Regions from separate parts of the Oerskovia sp. PE-21s genome, predicted to be linked through region 1. Evidence: predicted binding sites of a transcription regulator. Region 1 holds the regulator's gene; the other holds the start of a gene.
What was found. Region 1 encodes HspR, which represses chaperone genes until heat shock. Its sites were predicted from a motif close to AAGTTGAGTCNNNNNGACTCAACTT; they were not measured.

Region 1 (5,478 bases):
CCAGGGTGAGCGCGAGTTCGCCCGCGACAACAAGCCGCTGGGCACGTTCGAGCTCACGGGCATCGCCCCGGCGCCGCGCGGCCTGCCGCAGATCGAGGTCACCTTCGACATCGACGCGAACGGCATCGTGCACGTCGGCGCGAAGGACCGCGGCACCGGCAAGGAGCAGAAGATGACCATCACCGGTGGCTCCGCGCTGCCGAAGGAGGACATCGACCGCATGGTCAAGGAGGCCGAGGAGCACGCGGCCGAGGACAAGAAGCGTCGCGAGGAGGCGGAGACCCGCAACCAGGCCGAGGCGTTCGTGTACTCGACCGAGAAGCTCGTCGCGGAGAACAAGGAGAAGATCCCCGCCGACGTCGTGACCGAGGTCGAGGCCGACATCGCGTCGGTCAAGTCCGCGCTCGAGGGCGAGGACGCCGAGGCCGTGAAGTCCGCCCACCAGAAGCTCCTGGCCTCGAGCCAGAAGATCGGCGAGGCGCTCTACGCGTCGGCCGAGCAGGAGCAGGCCGCGGGCGACCAGGGTGCCGCTGACGCGGACGCCGCTGCGGCCGCCGGTGCGACCTCTGCGCCCGACGAGGACATCGTCGACGCGGAGATCGTGGACGAGGACGACAAGAAGTGATGAGCGACGCGCAGGGCCCCGAGGAGCTCGGCTCCGAGGACCAGCCCTTCCACTTCACGGACAAGCGCAAGGTGACCCCGGAGGGGCAGCCCAAGGAGGCTGCCCCCGAGGGGGCCGGCTCCGTGCCCGGTTCGGCCGGGAACGACGCGGAGAGCGACCCGCTGGCCGGGCTCGACTTCGAGCCCACCGGCGAGGCCGGGGACGACGCAGCGCTTCTCGCTGCGCAGTCCGAGGCGGCTGCCCACCTCGACGCCCTCCAGCGCGAGCGGGCCAGCTTCACCAACTACCGCAACCGGTCGCTGCGTGACCAGGAGGCCGCGCGCGTCAAGGGCGTCGAGGACGTCCTGGCCGCGCTCCTGCCGGTCCTCGACGACATCGACCGGGCGCGCCAGCACGGCGAGCTCGACGGCCCGTTCGTCGCGATCTCCGACAAGCTCGACGCGAGCCTGGCGAAGTTCGGCATCGAGCGGTACGGCGTCGTGGGCGAGGAGTTCGACCCGACCGTCCACGAGGCGCTCATGCACCAGGTGGACCCGGCCGCGACGTCGGCCACGGTCAACATGGTCATCGAGCCGGGCTACCGGATCGGCGAGAAGATCGTGCGCGCCGCGCGCGTCTCGGTCGTCGGACCGGAGTAGAGACACAGGTGGGTGCCAGGTCCCGCGGGACCGGGCACCCACCACCCGGGCGCCCGACGGCGGAGCGCACCTTCCGCGTGAAGGTGACCTCCGCCGTCGGGCCCCGGGAGCACGACCACTATGGACGTAAGCACCACCACCGGCCCCGGGGCCGGTGAGACCTATGAGAGGAGGCGCCTTGACCGGTCAGGACTGGATCGAGAAGGACTTCTACGCCGCGCTGGGCGTCCCCAAGGATGCCGACGACGCCGCGATCAAGAAGGCGTACCGCAAGCTGGCCCGCACGTATCACCCCGACCAGAACCAGGGTGACGCGAAGGCCGAGGCGAAGTTCAAGGAGATCGGCGAGGCCTACGCGGTCCTGTCCGACGCCGAGCAGCGCCAGCAGTACGACGCGATCCGTGCCATGGCCGGCGGGGGCGCCCGCTTCTCCGCAGGAGCCGGCGGACCCGCCAGCGGTTCCGGCGGGTTCGAGGACATCTTCGGCGGCATGTTCGGAGGCGGCGGCGGGGGAGGCCGTGTCCGGTACTCCACGCAGAGCGGCGGTGGCGGCGGCTTCGAGGACATCCTCGGGTCGATGTTCGGCGGCGGGGGAGGCCAGACCGGCTTCCGCCCCAACGCCGGGTACCAGCGCCCGCAGGCGGGCGCCGACGTGCACTCGTCGGCCACGCTCGGGTTCCGGCCCGCGGTCGAGGGCTCGACCGTCAACGTCACGACCGAGGGCCGCACCATCACGGCCCGTATCCCGGCAGGCGTCCGCGACGGCCAGAAGATCCGGCTGCGCGGCAAGGGACGCCCCGGCGTCGCGGGCGGCGCCCCCGGCGACCTGGTCATCACGGTGCACGTCACGCCGCACCCCGTGTTCTCGGTCGACGAGAAGCACAACCTGCGCCTGACCGTCCCCGTGACGTTCGCGGAGGCCGCGCTCGGCGCGACCATCGAAGTCCCGACGCTCGACGGCAAGCCCGTCAAGGTCAAGGTCCCCGCGGGCACGCCGTCGGGACGCACGCTGCGCGTCAAGGGCAAGGGCGTCAAGACGGCCAAGGCGACGGGCGACCTGCTCGTCACGATCCAGGTCGTCGTGCCGCAGAAGCTCTCGAAGGCCGCCAAGGAGGCCGTCGAGGCGCTCGCCGCCGCGACCGACGGCGAGAGCACCGACGTGCGCGCCGACCTGTTCGGGCGCGCGGCAGAGTAGAGCCGACAGGCACCCGGCAGGACGGTTCCGCAGCACCAGCGAGAGGAGGCACGGTATGGCCAGGAACGAGGCTCCCACGGGGAGCGAGATCCCGTTCAACGCGTACGACGACGCCCCCGTGCTCGCCATCTCGCAGGCCGCGACGCTCGCCGGGATGCACCCGCAGACCCTGCGCCAGTACGACCGCCTGGGACTCGTGACCCCGCGCCGCACCATGGGGCGCGGACGCCGCTACTCCCAGCGGGACGTCGCCAAGCTCCTCGAGGTCCAGCGGCTCTCCCAGGAGGAGGGCATCAACCTCGCGGGCATCCGTCGCATCCTCACGCTCGAGGAGCAGGTGAGCCGGCTCGAGTCCCGGCTCGACGCCCTCTCCGCCCAGCTCGAAGGAGGGCGCGTGTTCGCCGCCGGGGTGAGCGGCGACGTCGTCATGGTGCCGCGCGGGCGGCGGGTGCGCCGCTCGGCGGGGGAGCGGACGGTGGACGCCGGTCGCGGCGGCCAGGTCGTCGAGACCGGCGAGGCACGGGCGCTCGTCCTGTGGCGACCCGGCCGGGGCTCCTGACCTGCGCAGTGGCGTTCGCGCGTCCCGGCAGGAATTCCCGCAGCGCAATTACGTGCGGTCTGCATGACGTAAAAATGGCGGAATTCCGCCGAAGTGAGTGAGGCCTTGCTTGCTATACACAGGCTGCGCGAAGGAATACCGTGAGGGAAAAGCACGGTAGAACGCCCCGCCCTTCGAGCAAGGAGAAGTCCATGAGCAGCCTGATGGAGATGCCCCAGGTCGTCGAGTGTTCGATCGACGGCTGCGGATACAACCACGAGCACGGCTGCCACGCCGGCGCCGTGACGATCGCCGCGCACGGCAGCGAGGCCGAGTGCGCCACGTTCATCCCCCTCACCGCCAAGGGCGGCCTCGAGAAGGTCATCGCACACGTCGGTGCCTGCCAGCGCGGCGAGTGCTCGCACAACGAGTCGCTCGAGTGCAACGCCTCCTCGATCCGCGTCGGGGCCGGCCCGCAGGGCGCCGACCACGCGGACTGCCTGACCTACAGCCCCCGCTGACCCTCGCGTCCTCCCCCCCCCGACGCGATTCCTCCACGACGCCCCGCTCGTCCCTCGCCGGACGACGGGGCGTCGTGGCGTGCGGTGGGACTTGCCGGGCGGTCTGAGCGCCCGACGACCGGGGGGCGAGAGAAGGCCGGGGAGCGCCCTAGCGGGAGAGGTCGTGGAGCATCTTCGCCGCGTCGGCATGCTGCGCGGGAAGGGGCTCGACCCAGATGCGGGGCGGGCGCCGGAGGATCGCGGTCACGCCGAACGTGAGCGCGATGCGTTCGATCCTGTGCCGGAGCTCCGCGCGGACCGGGCCGACGTCGGCCGTGCGAGCGCAGAGCGCCGCGTAGATCCCGCCGCCGAGCGTCGCGACCGGGTGCCCGAGGCCGAACGTCTCGGTCAGCACCTTGCCCATGGCTGCCGCGCGGGCGACCTTCTGCCAGCCGTCGATGCGTTCGACCGCGACGTCCACCAGGACGAGGCAGTGCGTCGCGGAGGCCGGGGTCCCCAGGCGGTCGGCCTGGCCGTACGTCTCCTGGAGGCGCTGGACGAGGTAGGGGACCGTGACGAGCCCCGATCGAGGATCGGTCGTGGGCGGCGCGCCGGGGATCACCTCGTTGCCCACGGCCCACCCGGTGCTGACTGCCCGCAGCACGCGAAGGTCGGGAGCGGTGCCCCAGAGGTCGAACAAGCAGGTCAGGTCGTCGATCGTCTCGCCGATGCTGATCCCGTCACGGCCGCGGGCCTCACCGAGCCGCTCGGCCGCAGCGGCCGGGCAGCGGGAGTCCGTGAGCGCCTCGACGAGCGCCTCGACGGCAGGGTGGTACCAGTCGCCTGGCCGCAGCCAGACGCTGTTCGTGCTGGCCGCCTGCCACTCGTCGAGCAGCGAGGCGACGGCTGGCTCGGGGTAGCCAGGTCGTAGGTCCATACCTATGAGACGTGTGAGGCCCGTGCTCATGACGCGACAGCGGCGTCCTGATTCTCTTTCATCCACTCGACACACCGACGGACATGCAGCACATTCCGTCGGTTCTGTCATCCTGACAGACGGACAAGACGGGCGAAACCGCGTTGAGACGTAGATAACACCACCAGTTTTCCCGTCTAGGATGATCGGGAGAGCCTTACCTGACGAGGTGAGGCGGAGTCAGAGGCGGTAGGGCATGACGCAGGTCGACACGTCGAGGGACGACGCCCCGACGAGCGATGCCGAGCTGATCACCGCTGTACGCGCGGGAGACTACGCGGCATTCGGTGCGCTGTACGAGCGGCATGCCGCCGCGGCACGCACGGTGGCTCGCCAGTACGTGCGCTCGGGCTCGGACGCCGACGACATGGTGTCGGAAGCCTTCGCGAAGGTCCTCGGCATCCTGCAGTCCGGTGGCGGACCCGACGTGACGTTCCGCGCCTACCTCTTCACCGTCGTCCGGCGCCTGTCCTACGACCTGTCGAGCGCGGGCCGACGCACGCAGCCCACCGACGACATCGAGACGTTCGAGAGCGCGTTCGGACCCATGGCGTCGACCGAGGACCCCACGCTCCTGGGATTCGAACGATCCGTCGTGACCAAGGCCTACCAAGGTCTGCCCGAGCGGTGGCAGGCCGTGCTCTGGTACACCGAGGTCGAGGAGATGAACCCGGCCCAGATCGCACCGCTGCTCGGCCTCACGGCCAACGGTGTCTCGGCGCTCGCCTACCGGGCCCGCGAAGGGCTGCGCCAGGCATACCTCCAGCAGCACCTCACGGGCGCGAGCAGCGCCGGGTGCGAGAACGTCAACCCGCTGCTCGGGTCCTACGTCCGCGGCGGTCTGGCCAAGCGGGAGACCGCCAAGGTCGACGCCCACCTCGAGGAGTGCGGTGAGTGCCGCGCGCTCGTGCTCGAGCTCGGCGACGTCTCGCACGGCATGCGCGCCGTCATCGCCCCCCTGGTCTTCGGGGCGGCAGGGCTGGGCCTGGTCGGGACGGCTCTCCCG
Region 2 (5,478 bases), on a different contig from region 1:
CCTCGACCTCGACGAGCGTCACGTCGTCGCCCAGCCCGGGCGCTCGGTCCTTGATGTGCTGGACGTCGAGCACGCTGTCGGTCGTGACGACCTCGGGGTGCCAGCCCTTGTTCGGCCCGGACCGTGTCGAGGTCAGGACGAGCACGGGGCACTGGACGTGCAGCCCGCGCGCGACCTGCGCGTGCCCGCGCCGGATCTCGCGCAGCCAGCCGGCCCGGACGGGGAAGCCCTCGTGCGGCTTCCAGCCGAGCTCGTAGGTCCACTCGCCGCCGGTCCCGGTGTGCAGGGCCTGCCCGTAGGCGTCGTCGAGCGCGCCCACCACGAGCCGCGGGGCGAAGCGCCCGACGACGTCGATCACCCGGGTGGAGATCACACGGTCGAACCAGGACGAGTTGAGGTCGAACCACGGGCTGTTGAGGACGAGCGCAGCCACCTTGCCGGGGCGGGCGTTGGCCCACAGGCTCGTGACGAGGCCACCCGTCGAGTGTCCGACGACCACGAGCTCGTCGTGCCCCTCGGCCCGGATCACGGCGGCTGCCGCGTCGAGGTCCTGGGCGTAGAGGCTCAGGTCGTCGACCATGTTGGGGTCCTTGCCGGCCTCGGTCCAGTGCGCGAGCGACCGGCCGTACCCGCGCAGGTCGACCGCGTAGAACGCGTAGCCGTGCTCCTCGAAGGCGTCGCCCAGGTGGGTCTGGAAGAAGTAGTCGACGAACCCGTGGACGTACAGCACGGCCCGACGGCGTCGCGCGCCCTCCGGGCTCGTCGCCTTGCGGACGAGCGTGGCCGTGTCGCCACCGGGGAGGTCGAGCGTGCGGGCGACCCAGTCGGGTCCGAGGACGTCCTGCTGCCAGCCGTGCGTCATGGTGCTGCCCTTCGCGCGCGGACTCGGGCGGTGCCGCGGTGCCGCCATTGTCCACTGCGGGGGCGGGCCTGTCAGAGCGAGCGTGATCCCTGGGCGTCGCTCGCCCTGACCGGACGTGCTGTGGCTCAGGCGGGCGGGGCGAGGCCTGTCGGGGGCGACGGCGGGACCGCGGGAGCCGGGGGTGCTGCGGGCGGGGCGGGGCGGACGTCCTCCCGAAGGCGGGTCGACTCGTCCATCTCCGAGTCGTCCACCTGCTCGGTCCCGGGGTCGGTGACCTGCGCGGTCCACGTCTGGGCGGCCGCGACGGGGGCGCCGGACGAGGCGGCCGGGGCGGGCGGGGCGGGCGGGGCGCTCGGCGGGCCGTACGGGTGCGCGGCGCCCTGGGGCGGGGCCGGTGGCTGCGCGGGGTACGCCTGGTACGGCGGCTGGCCGCTCGGGACCACGTGGGGCTGGGCGGGCGGGACGGCGTGGCCCGGGTACCCGTTCGGCGCGGGCTGGCCCGGGTAACCGGCCGGCGCCTGCCCCGGGTACCCGTCGACCGGTGCGCCGTACCCGTAGGGCTGCGGCGCGGGCACCTTCTTGGGGCGCAGCAGGAGCCACGCGACGACGCCGATCACGACGAGACCGACCAGGACGACGGCGAGGACGAGCAGGAGCAGGATGCTCATCGCGGGCCACCGTCCGGCGCCGTGGTGCGGTCGGTGTGGTCCGGTGCGATGGTGGCAGGAGGTTCGAGCCGTCGTGTCTTCACGCCCCACAGCATCCCGTGGATCGACGTCGGTGAGAAGGGGGTGCCACCCGTTGGTACCCGGACCTGACGCCGCACGGCTGACATGACGGACAGAGTTGAGTGGAATAGGCTCAAGTCAGGCCCTGTTGTTCCAGGTAGACCCAGACCCTGAAGTATCCGGAGACCCCATGGACACCAAGTTCACCACCATGTCCCAGCAGGCCATCGGCGAGGCCATCCAGACCGCCTCGGCCGCCGGCAACCCCCAGCTCGAACCCGTCCACCTCCTCGCCGCGCTCCTCACGCAGGAGGGGGGAGTCGCCGTCGGGCTGCTCGACGCCGTGGGCGCGAACGCCCAGGCCATCGGCCAGAAGGTGCGCGCGGCCCTCGTCGCGCTGCCCACCGCGAGCGGCTCGGCCGTCGCCCAGCCCACCGCGTCGCGCAGCACGTCCGCCGCGCTCGACCTGGCCTCGAAGGAGGCCCAGGGCATGGGGGACGAGTACGTCTCGACCGAGCACCTGCTCATCGGGATCGCCGCGGGCTCCTCGCCCGCCGCGCAGATCCTCGGCGACGCCGGGGCGAGCGCCGACGCGCTGCGCTCCGCGCTGCCCGCGGTCCGTGGCTCGGGCCGCGTGACGAGCCCCAACCCCGAGGGGACCTACAAGGCGCTCGAGCAGTACGGCCAGGACCTCACCGCGGCCGCGGCCGAGGGCAAGCTCGACCCCGTGATCGGGCGCGACTCGGAGATCCGCCGCGTCGTGCAGGTCCTCTCGCGCCGCACCAAGAACAACCCCGTCCTGATCGGTGAGCCCGGCGTCGGCAAGACGGCCGTCGTCGAGGGGCTCGCCCAGCGCATCGTCGCGGGCGACGTCCCCGACTCGCTCAAGGGCAAGAAGCTCATCTCGCTCGACCTCGCGGCCATGGTCGCGGGAGCCAAGTACCGCGGCGAGTTCGAGGAGCGCCTCAAGGCCGTCCTGGAGGAGATCAAGTCCTCCGACGGCGAGGTCGTGACGTTCATCGACGAGCTCCACACGGTCGTCGGTGCGGGTGCGGGCGGCGAGGGCGCCATGGACGCGGGCAACATGCTCAAGCCCATGCTCGCCCGCGGCGAGCTGCGCCTGGTCGGTGCGACGACCCTCGACGAGTACCGCGAGCACATCGAGAAGGACCCCGCCCTCGAGCGCCGTTTCCAGCAGGTCTTCGTGGGCGAGCCCTCGGTCGAGGACACGGTCGCGATCCTGCGCGGTCTCAAGGAGCGCTACGAGGCGCACCACAAGGTGACGATCGCCGACTCGGCGCTCGTGGCCGCCGCCGCGCTGTCCGACCGCTACATCACGGGCCGCCAGCTCCCCGACAAGGCGATCGACCTGGTCGACGAGGCTGCGTCGCGCCTGCGCATGGAGCTCGACTCCTCGCCCATCGAGATCGACGAGCTCCAGCGCGCCGTCACGCGCCTGGAGATGGAGGAGGTCGTGCTCTCCGAGTCCGACGACCCCGCCTCGCGCGAGCGCCTCGAGAAGCTGCGCGCCGACCTCGCGGACCGTCGCGAGGAGCTGTCCGCGCTGACCGCGCGCTGGGACGCCGAGAAGGCGGGCCACAACCGCGTCGGCGACCTGCGCGCCAAGCTCGACGAGCTGCGCGTCCAGGTCGAGCGGGCCATCCGTGAGGGTGACCTCGAGACCGCGGGCCGCATCCAGTACGGCGAGATCCCGCAGCTCCAGGAGCAGCTCCAGGCCGCCGAGCAGGAGGAGGCGTCGATCGACAGCGACGAGTCCGCCACCGCGCCGCAGGCCCCCATGATCGCCGACAAGGTCGGCGCGGACGAGATCGCCGAGGTCGTCTCCGCGTGGACCGGCATCCCCGCGGGCCGCATGCTCCAGGGCGAGTCCGAGAAGCTCCTCCACATGGAGGACGTGATCGGCAAGCGACTGATCGGCCAGAAGGCAGCGGTCGCGGCGGTCTCGGACGCCGTACGGCGTTCTCGTGCGGGCGTCGCCGACCCCGACCGCCCCACGGGCTCGTTCCTGTTCCTCGGCCCCACGGGCGTCGGCAAGACCGAGCTCGCGAAGGCGCTCGCTGACTTCCTGTTCGACGACGAGCGCGCCATGGTGCGCATCGACATGTCGGAGTACAGCGAGAAGCACAGCGTCGCACGCCTGGTCGGTGCCCCTCCGGGGTACGTCGGCTACGAGGAGGGCGGCCAGCTCACCGAGGCCGTGCGGCGCAGGCCGTACTCGGTCGTGCTGCTCGACGAGGTCGAGAAGGCGCACCCCGAGGTGTTCGACATCCTGCTGCAGGTGCTCGACGACGGCCGGTTGACCGACGGCCAGGGCCGCACGGTCGACTTCCGCAACGTCATCCTGGTGCTGACGTCGAACCTGGGCTCGCAGTTCCTCGTGGACCCCATGCTCGACGACGCGGCCAAGCGCGAGGCCGTCATGTCGGCGGTCCGGTCGAACTTCAAGCCGGAGTTCATCAACCGGCTCGACGACGTCGTGATCTTCGACCCGCTGAACCTCGACGAGCTGGGGCGGATCGTGGACATCGCGGTCGACCGGCTCGGCGAGCGCCTCGCGGACCGTCGCCTCACGCTCGAGGTCACGCCCGCCGCGCGCGAGTGGCTCGCGCTCGAGGGCTTCGACCCGGCATACGGGGCGCGCCCGCTGCGCCGCCTGGTGCAGCGCGAGATCGGCGACCGCCTGGCGCGAAAGCTCCTGGCGGGCGAGGTCGCGGACGGCGACACGATCGTCGTCGACCGGTCGGTCACCGAGGGCGAGGGGCTGGAGCTGACCGTCCAGCGTTGACGCCGTCCGCGGGGTGGCGCGCCGTCGGGCTGGAGCTCCTCCTGCCCGACGGCGCCGCTCACCTCGCGGTGGAGGGCCCGGTCCCGGAAGGGGCCGGGCCTTCGTGCGTCCCGGCGACGGGTGAGGTGCTCGTGCGATCGGCCCCGGGGCAGCGCCCCGCGAGATCGGGCCGGTTGTCGATTCGCTCGGCCCAAGGCGACAACGGGCCCGATCTCGGGCGGGGCCGCACAGACGCCCGGTCCTACCGGGTGCCTGGTTCTCACCCGCAGTGTCGGGGCATACTGGGCAATCAGCCCACATTCCACCGACGGAAGGTCGCTCGTGCCGCCGGAGTCCCCGTTGCCCGACCGCCTTCCTCAGACCCGCGCCGCGCGCCGCCTCGCCGAGCAGGCCGCCGCCTCGCCGTCGCGGGCGCAGCGTCGCCGGCGGCGCGCCGAGGCCGTCCGGCACGCCCGTTCGACCGGTACCACCGGCTCCACCGGCAGGGCGCGCGGACCTCGTGGTCTGCCGCAGGTGGCGGTCGTGACCCTCGGCCTCGTGGGCGGGCTGCTCGTGGTCCCGGCGACGCAGGAGCTCGGCGGCGAGGGACCTGGCCTCGAACCGATCGGTGCCCGCTGGGACGCCGCGCTCGGCCGGGGGGACGACCGCGCCAGCCGCAGCGCGGACGGGCGCGAGCCGCTGCTCACCCAGGCGGGCAGCAGCGGGACCGCCGGAACCGCCGGAACCGCCGGGAAGGCCGCGCAGCAGCCCACCGCCGCCGCCGAGCAGCCCACCGCCGCGGCCCCGGCGCCGGAGCCTTCCGCCGACGAGGCCCCGGTCCCGGTACCCGCACCCGCCCCGGAGGCCCCCGCGGCACCGCCCCAGCAGGGCGCGACCGGGCCCGAGGTCCAGCAGGTCCAGGAGCGCCTCCAGGCGCACGGGGCCACGGTGCCGGCCGACGGCGTGTTCGGGCCCGGGACCGACCGCGCGCTGCGCACGTTCCAGGACGCGAACGGCCTCGAGCCCGACGGGGTCGCCGGCCCCGCGACCCGGGCCGCGCTGCTCGCCGACCCGACCACGACGCCAGGTGCCACCGGGAGCGC

Region 2: a site for HspR is predicted at 1,706-1,730, ahead of clpB (ATP-dependent chaperone ClpB). Genes of this name have one in related genera too.

What each region holds. Positions count from the first base shown of each region.
Region 1 covers NZ_JBUXJM010000007.1:91,783-97,260, reverse strand. Annotated here, with positions in the region: gene dnaK (molecular chaperone DnaK) at 1-625, shown strand, start outside; gene grpE (nucleotide exchange factor GrpE) at 625-1,263, shown strand; gene ACZDYF_RS14300 (DnaJ C-terminal domain-containing protein) at 1,442-2,458, shown strand; gene ACZDYF_RS14295 (heat shock protein transcriptional repressor HspR) at 2,514-3,017, shown strand; gene ACZDYF_RS14290 (DUF1540 domain-containing protein) at 3,209-3,517, shown strand; gene ACZDYF_RS14285 (hypothetical protein) at 3,666-4,433, opposite strand; gene ACZDYF_RS14280 (sigma-70 family RNA polymerase sigma factor) at 4,669-5,478, shown strand, end outside.
Region 2 covers NZ_JBUXJM010000004.1:365,061-370,538, forward strand. Annotated here, with positions in the region: gene ACZDYF_RS10395 (alpha/beta hydrolase) at 1-862, opposite strand, end outside; gene ACZDYF_RS10400 (hypothetical protein) at 988-1,530, opposite strand; gene clpB (ATP-dependent chaperone ClpB) at 1,781-4,396, shown strand; gene ACZDYF_RS10410 (CAP domain-containing protein) at 4,919-5,478, shown strand, end outside.